2 linked regions of the Dongshaea marina genome follow. The protein of the gene in region 1 interacts with the protein of each later gene in a pairwise test. Links are inferred from orthologs where the notes say so. Each region holds a gene or a part of one and is shown on either strand. Other genes may lie near its edges.

Evidence for each region. Proteins that work in one complex are often made in the same cells at the same time.
Region 2: the proteins of glnL (region 1) and glnB interact in binary tests that used the Escherichia coli proteins (3 or more experiments, as listed by UniProt). The link is inferred for Dongshaea marina from one-to-one orthologs.

What each region holds. Positions count from the first base shown.
Region 1 is NZ_CP028897.1:4,572,722-4,577,615, forward strand. Bases 1-2,924 are described here. They hold glnL (nitrogen regulation protein NR(II)), read left to right. Parts: upstream 1-902; coding sequence 903-1,946; downstream 1,947-2,924. Other genes in these bases: glnA (glutamate--ammonia ligase), read left to right, coding at 1-162; DB847_RS21400 (DUF4124 domain-containing protein), read left to right, coding at 249-788. Outside these bases: rfbC (dTDP-4-dehydrorhamnose 3,5-epimerase), read right to left, coding at 4,493-4,894.
Region 2 is NZ_CP028897.1:4,433,701-4,438,392, forward strand. The notes cover bases 613-3,334. They hold glnB (nitrogen regulatory protein P-II), read right to left. Parts: upstream 2,282-3,334; coding sequence 1,943-2,281; downstream 613-1,942. Other genes in these bases: DB847_RS20705 (GGDEF domain-containing protein), read right to left, coding at 613-629; luxS (S-ribosylhomocysteine lyase), read right to left, coding at 716-1,225; DB847_RS20715 (transglycosylase SLT domain-containing protein), read right to left, coding at 1,244-1,855. Outside these bases: more of DB847_RS20705, read right to left, coding at 1-612; DB847_RS20730 (APC family permease), read left to right, coding at 4,539-4,692. UniProt on the Escherichia coli protein: P-II indirectly controls the transcription of the glutamine synthetase gene (glnA). P-II prevents NR-II-catalyzed conversion of NR-I to NR-I-phosphate, the transcriptional activator of GlnA. When P-II is uridylylated to P-II-UMP, these events are reversed.

The sequences.
Region 1 (4,894 bases):
GAAGCTCTGGACTGTCTGGATCAGGATCGTGCGTTCCTGACCCGTGGTGGGGTATTCTCTGATGACTTCATCAACTCCTATATCGAGCTTAAGCGCCAGGAAGTTGAGCTGCTGAACGTCACGACTCACCCAATCGAGTTTGATCTCTACTACTCAGTTTAAACTGACCCTTTGGGAGGCCGGTACAATCTGGCCTCCCCAATTCTCCCACCGCCTGCTAATCTCATAAAAAACAACTGAAAATTGCTATGAACAGATTCAGCATCGCACTCTTGATCACTCTGCTACTGCCCTATCACCTGGTGTGTGCTAACGCCATCTACAAATGGGTTGATAAGCAGGGAGTCACTCACTTTACCGATACCCCGGTCTCGGGAGCAGAAAAAACCGATGTCAGACCCTCTATAGCAGCAAACATTCCTAAGGTTATCTCGGAGCCTGTAGTTGAGCAGGCCAAGGCAACAAGCTATCAATTATCACTGCTCCAGCCCAAAGATCAGACAACGATTCGCAACAACCAGGGGAATATTGCGGTCACCAGCAAGATTGCTCCCATGCCAAAAAGCTATCGCATGCAAGTATTTGTCGATGGGGCCTTGTTTAAGGAGATAAAAAATCAAACCTCTGTCTTGCTCAGTAATGTGGAGCGAGGGGAGCATCAAATCCAAACAAAACTGCTCTCTGATGATGGAGTACTTGAAGCTGAATCACCTGTTGTTACCGTGTATCTGCATCGGACCTCGATTCACGCACCGGCCAGGACCCCAAGAGCCGGAGTGGCGAACTAAAGATTCCGGGTTTTGTAAGCCTGCAAACGATTCAATAAATCAATGACTTGCAATCAGGCTACCAGGTCTGCAATCTGATACTATCCTAAACCAATCTGCCAACGGGAGAAGGCTGTGGGCCACAGTGTCAACTATGAGCAGCTTCTTGATAATCAATTAACTGCTGTCTTGCTGCTCACCCGTGAATTGCAGATCATCTACGCCAACCCGGCAGCAGAAGATCTGTTCAGTCGCAGCATCCGTCAGTTACAAAAGCTCGCCCTGCCGTCACTGATCCGTAAAGAGGATCTTGATTGCAACTGGCTTTGTGAGCAGCTGATACAGCATCAAAGCCTGAGAGTCTGTGAAATTCGCCTTGAGCTACCCTCCCAGAATCATATTCTGGATCTCAGCGCCAACCTTATCGAAGGCGAGCAGGGCTCACAGATCCTGATGGAGCTCCATCCCCAGGATCTGCACCTTAACAGTCAGCCACAGCTCCACCCTCAACAAAGAGCGCTGCGCCAGCTGCTGCGAAACCTGGCTCACGAGATCAAAAACCCCTTGGGAGGCCTCAAGGGGGCAGCTCAGCTCCTCTCCAAGCAGCTTACCGATCCTAAGTGGCAGCCCTATACTGAGATGTTACTCAGCCAGAGTGAGCGGCTCGCTCAGCTGGTCGAGCGGATGCTTGGACCGCGCAAACTCGAACCGATGCAGCCGGTCAACCTGCATCAACTGCTTGAGCAACAACTTGAGCTCTTAGCAATCGATACTCCCAAAGCGATTGTATTTAAGCGGGACTATGATCCCAGCCTGCCGGAGATCCCGGTTGCCAGCGCCTCCCTGCAACAGGCCCTGCTGAATATCATGCTCAACGGCATTCAGGCGATGGGTGACAGTGGCACCCTGAACATAAAGACCCGCTCAATTGCTAATATGACCCTCAACAACAAACGCTACCGCCTGACCGCTATGATCACTATTGGTGACACTGGCCCGGGGATCCCGGATGAGATCCGCCCTAACCTCTTTGTCCCCATGGTCACCGGACGCGCCGATGGTACAGGCCTTGGCCTTTCGATTGCGCAGGAGCTGATCGCAAGGCATGATGGCCATATTGAGTGGCAGAGCGACCCGGGAGACACCAGCTTTACCCTTTATCTTCCCTATCAGGAGTAACATGGAACAGACAGTCTGGATCCTTGATGATGACCCGGCGATTCGCTGGGTCTTAGAGCAAACCCTGGCTCAGGACAGCCTCAAATGTCTTTCATTCAGCCAGGGACAGGAGCTGCTGGATGCACTGGATCTGCATCCTCTTCCCAGCCTGGTAATTACCGACATCCGCATGCCCGGCATGGATGGACTGACCCTGCTACAACAGCTCCAGCAGCAGTACCCTGAACTCCCGGTGATCGTGATGACCGGTTACTCAGATCTCGACAGCACGGTCAGCGCCTACCAGCATGGCGCCTTCGATTACCTGGCAAAACCCTTTGATCTGGATGAGGTGCAATCTCTCATTCACAAAGCATTACATCAGCATCAGGAGACTCAACCACAGCAGATCCAGCTCAGTGAACAGAGCCGCCTGATAGGTCAATCTCCGGCGATGCAGACCCTGTTTCGCACCATAGGTAAGCTCTCGCGCAGCAGTGTTTCGGTGCTGATCACCGGCCCCTCCGGAAGTGGTAAGGAGCGGGTTGCCGAGGCCCTGCACCAACATAGTCCTCGTAGTGATGGTCCCTTCATCGCCCTCAATATGGCAGCGATCCCCATGAACTCATAGAGTCTGAGCTGTTTGGTCATGAGAAAGGTGCCTTTACCGGCGCTCATCAGGTGCGCCAAGGGCGGTTTGAACAGGCCAGAGGTGGCACTCTGTTTCTCGATGAAATTGGTGATATGCCACTGGCGATCCAAACCCGCTTATTACGGGTCTTGGCCGATGGAAGCTTCTATCGGGTCGGTGGACAGCAACTGCAGCAGGCGGATGTCAGGATCATAGCCGCAACTCACCAGGACCTGATGCGCAAGGTTGAACAGGGGAGTTTTCGTGAAGATCTCTACCACCGCCTCAATGTGGTGCATCTTGAGATCCCGGCACTGGCAGCAAGGCGCGAGGATGTGCAGCTACTGGCGCAGCATTTTCTACAGCGCTGCGCCCAGGAGCTTGAAGAGCCAGCCAAGCAGCTCTCACCGGAGGCGCTATTTTTGCTGCAGAACCATCCCTGGCCCGGTAATGTTCGCCAGCTGGAGAATCTGTGTCGCTGGCTCACCGTGATGGTGGGGCATCAGCTGATCAATGACACGGATCTGCCGGGAGAGTTTCAAAACCACCATTCCGACGCGACGCCAAATCAACCCTGGCAGGAGCTGTTTGAGCAGTGGGCCTCCCAGCAGTTAGCATCCGGGGTCGGAGTGGATGTGACCGGACTTGAACTTAAGCTTGAGAGCATCCTGACCCGGCTGGCCCTGGAAAAATGTGCCGGCCACAAACAAAATGCCGCTAAGCTTCTGGGCTGGGGTCGCAACACCCTGACCCGTAAACTTCAACAATTTTCAGTGGAGTGCCCGGAGTTACAGCCCTACCTCGAAAATTCAGCCAAAGAGCCGAAGGCACACCCTGGCAGCCCGATATCAACCGAAGGGACAAGCTCATGATCAATAAAAACCTTCCCCTGCTGGATCTCTACATCGCCACCTGGATGGCAATATCCACCCACAAACCATTCTGGAGCTGGGGCAGCGACATGGCATCGAGCTGCCGGGAGCCGATCTCGAATCTCTGCGTCCCCATGTGCAGATCATTGAGAACGTACCCTCTCTGGTGGCCTTTTTGAGTAAGCTCGACTGGGGAGTTAAGGTACTGGCCGATTATGATGCCTGCTACCGGGTTGGCTATGAGAATGCCGAAGATCTCAAGCGCGCAGGAATCGATTATGCCGAGCTTCGCTTTAGCCCGGCTTACATGGCGATGACTCATAAGCTGGCACCACAAGGCGTGGTCGAAGCGGTGCTGGATGGGGTTGCGGCAGGATGTCGCGACTTTGGGGTCAAAGCAAAGCTCATCGGCATCATGAGCCGCACCTTTGGCGTTGAGCAGTGTATGGGCGAACTTGATGCCTGCCTGGCCCTTAAGGATAAGCTGGTGGCGATTGACCTTGCCGGTGATGAGCTGGGATTCCCCGGCGAGCTCTTCAAAGAGCACTTTACAAGGGTGCGCAAAACCGATCTGCAGATCACAGTGCATGCAGGTGAAGCTGCGGGCCCCGAGAGTGTCTGGCAGGCGCTGGACGACTTTGGTGCCAGACGCATTGGCCACGGCGTTCGGGCGATCGACGATCCTAAGCTTATGGAACGCCTGGCTAAAGAAAAGATAGGGATTGAGTCCTGCCTCACCTCCAACATCCAAACCAGCACTGTCAGTGATATCAAGCAGCACCCTCTCAAGGCCTTCCTGGCACAAGGCGTATTGGCTTGTCTGAATACCGACGACCCTGCGGTCGAAGGGATTGAACTTGCCCACGAATACAATGTGGCAGCCCACGATGCGGAGCTCACTTAGCAAGAGATAGAACTCTGCCAACGCAACGCTCTGGAGATGGCGTTGTTAAGCGCCGGTGAGCGCCTTGAGCTAGTGCAGCCTAAAGAAGGCTAAAGTAGTCCAAATACAAAAGGCCTGCCTATAACCAGGCTGGCCTCAAAAATCACGTATTTGCTATGGGCTAATCGAGCTCAGCCTTATCGAAAGGTGGCGCAAGCCTATCCTTCTCAGCAAGAAGAGGCTCAAAATCAAAAGGCCAGCTAATGTTTAGGGTTGAGTCATTCCAGGCAATGCATCGCTCACTGTGAGGGGCATAATAGTCTGTCGTTTTATATAAAAACTCTGCTGTCTCACTTAAGGTCACAAAACCATGTGCGAAACCGGCTGGAATCCACATCTGCTGTTTATTTTCTGCGGAAAGATGCGCTCCAACCCATTGACCAAAAGTGGCTGAGCCCTGACGAATATCGACAGCTACATCAAACACCTCACCGGCAACACAGCGTACCAACTTTCCCTGGGCATGGGGAGCTAATTGATAATGCAGACCTCGAAGTACTCCTCTGGCAGATTTGGAATGGTT
Region 2 (4,692 bases), 140 kb from region 1 along the record:
ACCAGGGAATAAAGCTGGCTCTGCTGATGAAATGATTCCAGCTCCTGATCAAAGCTGCGCCTGTTCAAGAGCTGGGTCAGTGCATCGTGAGATGCCTGTTTACGGCTCTCCTGCAGGGCATTGCGCAACTGCTCTATCTCCTGCTGCGCCTCGGCCAGCTGCTTATGAAAGTGACTTGTGACCTTTTGAATATGCGCCGAGCCACTCACCAGCTCGCGGATCACCCCAACCGTTTCATCCAGTGACATCCCCTGCTCTTCAAAGTGCTCCAGCGAGGCAAAGCGCTTGTTCAGCATATTCTGGAAGTCATCCGTATCGCTAAGGGTATCTTTCATGGTGTGAAACATTTCACTGGTCATCGCCTCAAGACTCTGGCGTAGCTGCTCCATGTTGGCCTGAGATTCCTGCTCGACATGGGCCTGATAGAGAGTGTTACAGGTCACCTCGCTAATAAGGCCCGTGTCCTGGAGCTTTTCGTCAATAGCCCGGTTGAGCTCAGGTTTCTCTTCTGAGACATAGGTATACCAGAGGGTATAGTTACAGGGGGTTGCCGGGATCTGATATTTCATCATCAGGGGGACAACCTGCTTCAGGTAAGCGGCAGATTGGCGAAAATCATCCATGCCCATAACAGCATCCATCTATCAAGCAGGAACACTCTCTATAGTATGGACCCTATTAAGGACACTGCACGGCTGAGATGCCACTCCTCCCTCTAAAGTTTGCTAAGGATCTCTGGAGGTAGCTTGAGCTCATCATTGCAGTTGATGCCGATCCCGCGCTCAAGGATCTTGCGGGCGATATTTTGAGCATCTTCAAGGGAGTGCATCTGATAGCTGCCGCACTGATAGCGGTTAACCTCGGGAAGCTTGGACGGATCTGCCACCTGGAGAATATCCTTTGCCGATGCCAGCCAGGCATCAGCCACCTGCTGCTCCGAGGGGGAGCCGATGAGGCTCATATAAAAACCGGTGCGACATCCCATGGGGGAGATATCGATGATCTCGACGCTCTTGCCATCAAGATGGTTGCGCATGAAGCCGGCAAATAGGTGCTCAAAGGTATGGATCCCCTCCTGAGACAGAGCCTCCTGATTAGGCACGCAGAAGCGTAGATCAAAGACGGTTATACAATCTCCGGAGGGAGTGTGAAGGGATTTGGCCACCCGCACCGCGGGGGCCTGCATTTTGGTGTGATCAACGGTAAAACTGTCCAGCAATGGCATCTGAGCTCTCCACCGAGACTAGCCAAAGAACAGCCTCCAAAGCCAACCATGGCTGAGCTCTTCCTGGCAGGAACGAAACTGTGCTCCGTAGGTTTCGGCGCGTTTTTGAACCCGCTTGGCTGTCTTGATGAGCCAGGCCTTGTTGCGATAACTGCCACGCTTATACCCACCCCACCCTTCATGGTAGTTCAGATATTGGGCGTAGGCATTCCACTTGGATACCTTATTAATCTTATTGGTCTTGGTGATATACCAACCCATGAAGTCGATGGCATCGGCAAAGTCATCCCGATCGCCACTGTAGTTGCCAGTTTCACGCTGATACTGCTCCCAGGCTGGATCCATCGCCTGGGCATAGCCATAGGCGGAGCTCACCCGCCCGATCGGAATAAAACCTAAGAAGTAATCCATCGGCGGCTTGGCATCATCGCGAAAGCTACTCTCCTGAAACATCATTGCCATGGGCACCTGAACCGGAACCCCCCACTTATGATTCATATCCATCGCCGCATCATACCAGCTACGATTTTGCCGAAAGATGTCGCAAATATTATGGGGGTTATCGGGCAGTGAGCTGCAGCTACTCAGCAGCGTCAGTAACACCAAGACTATCACTGAACGTTTTAGCATCAAATCAACTCATCTCGCTTAGGGGGCTCCCGCTCTTCCACCACAGGTGCTGAGCCCGGAGCGCCCAGGCTCGGTACCTGCCGTGGATCACAGGGCGTCTTCGTTCTCTTCGCCGGTACGAATTCGGATCACCTGCTCAATTTCACAGACGAAGATCTTTCCGTCACCTATCTTACCGGTACGCGCCGTATTCTGAATCGCCTCGAGGCAAGCCTCCAGCTCCTCATCGGGGATCACCAGCTCAATCTTCATCTTGGGGAGAAAGTCCACCATATATTCGGCCCCGCGATATAGCTCGGTATGCCCCTTCTGCCGGCCAAACCCCTTCACCTCGGTCACTGTCATCCCGGTGATCCCGACTTCGGAGAGAGCCTCCCGAACATCATCGAGCTTAAAGGGCTTGATGATCGCCTCAATCTTTTTCATGGTTCATCCTTACCAGTTATGTCGTCCGAACCCCGAGGTAATCGGGTAACGTCGATCTTTACCAAAGTTACGGGGAGTGATCCGCGGCCCAATCGGAGCCTGGCGTCGCTTATATTCATTGAGATCCACCAGGCGAACCACCCGGCGCACCGTTGCTTCATCAAAACCTTCGGCAACAATCTCCTCAACCGAAGCATCCTGCTCCACATAACGCTGCAAAATTGTATCCAATACATCGTAAGGGGCAGGCTATCCTGATCCACCTGATCCGGAGCCAGCTCAGCCGATGGGGGACGTGTGATCACCCGATCCGGAATGATCTCCTGGTCACGGTTACAGTAGCGAGCCAGACGATACACCAGAGTTTTTGGAACATCCTTGAGCACATCAAAACCACCCGCCATATCACCATACAGAGTCGAATAGCCGACCGCTACCTCGCTCTTATTGCCCGTGGTCAGCACCAGCTTGCGATGCTTGTTGGAGATAGCCATCAAAAGAACGCCCCGACAGCGTGCCTGCAGGTTCTCCTCTGTGGTGTCACGCTCGCTGTTCTCAAACAGAGGATTGAGCTGCTGCATGAAGCTATCAAACATAGGCTCAATTGGCACGATATCAAACTGCACTCCCTGGCGCTCAGCCTGGGCCTTGGCGTCCTCGACACTCATCTGTGAGGTATAGCGAAATGGCATCATCACCGCCTGCACCCGATCGGCTCCCAGAGCATCGACGGCGATCGCCATGGTCAGGGCCGAGTCAATCCCGCCGGAAAGCCCCAGCACGGCACCGGCAAAGCCGTTTTTATTCACATAATCGCGCACCGCCAGAACCAGGGCCTGGTAGATGTCTGCCTCTTCATACTTCTTGGCCGGCACCGGTAGCACATCAACCTGAGGCTCAGCATCAACAAACTCAACCAGCTGACACTCCTCCTGAAAGGGAGCCAGCCTGTGAGTCAGCACTCCTGCACGGTTGAACACCTTGGATCGTCCATCAAAAATAAGCTCATCCTGACCACAGATCTGGTTGAGATAGACCAGGGGTAGATTGGTCTCCTGGCAACGCTGTTTCATCAAATCTTTGCGGATCCAGGGTTTATCCTGGTGGAAGGGGGATGCATTGATAGAAACCAGGATTTCGGCGCCCTGGCGCTTGGCATCCTGCACCGGGGCATCAATCCACAGATCTTCACAGATCAAAAGACCCAGCTTCACTCCCTTAAAATCAACCACCAGGGTGCCGTTACCCTCGACGAAATAGCGTTTTTCATCAAACACGCTGTAGTTCGGCAGGCTCTGCTTGAAGTAACGTCCCAGCACCTTGCCCTGATGCAGTAAAGAGACCGCATTATAGAGCTTACCCTCTTCGCGCCAGGGATGCCCCACCAGCAACGCCGTTTCACCACTGCGCGCCTGCATCAGCGCCAGGGCGTTTTCAACCCGCTGCATCAGGTCTGCGCGCAACAACAGATCCTCGGGGGATAGCCGGTTAATGCCAGCTCAGGATACACCACCAGATCGGCGCCCTGTTGCTCTGCATCAGCCAATACCCCGAGCATCTTCTCGGCATTTTGTTCGATCGCGCCCACTACCAGATTCAGCTGGGCAAGCATGATGGTTAATGATTTAGCCATATTTAGCTCGGTCTCTGCTCAAAATTAAACTCCCAGCATAATAAGAAAAAGCATCGCCTCAAGCCAGCTTCGGCGAAGCATCTGCTAAGAAAACGGCTACTTTTCAACCTGAAAGCGGCTTTTCCTGCTTGCCTGACCAGGAGTAACCTTAGCTTAGATTCTCCCGGTAACCGGGATCACTCCCCCGAAAAAGAGCTCTGCTGATGCAGCCCCCCTTGATTGAGATAATCAAATTGGGTGGTTCTTCAAGGCCGGGCCCACAAGTAGCGCACTCATCCAGCCGAAGCACTGCCCGAATGTTCATGCATAATGACTCAAGCCTCCTTCTGGCAATGGGTCGAAAAAATAGCCAGCATCGGCTGGCACTACTAAACCCCTGACAGTGACAGGTTACCTCCCGCTTACACTTTGTAAATCTTATAGTTATGCATTTTTTTTGTATTTTCTTTGCAAACGTGTTCAAATGCCGGACGAACCATTGTTAACGGTTTGTTTTCAAAATACATATCAGATGTATCTTCTTTAGAATAATAAATCAGAAATACGCCTTTATTTGAAATTTTATATGCCTGAATCGTTAGCGTTCAGGATCTTTCCCAATTTTCAGCAGAGGATGTTCTTTTTATGAGTTCTTCGATAACACAAGCTCCCCCCCGACGACTTGGATTAATGACACTACTGATGAGTGGTATGGGCTCAGTCATCGGATCCGGTTGGCTGTTTGGTGCCTATCATGCTGCCCGGATCGCCGGCCCCGCCTCTATCATCTCCTGGATCA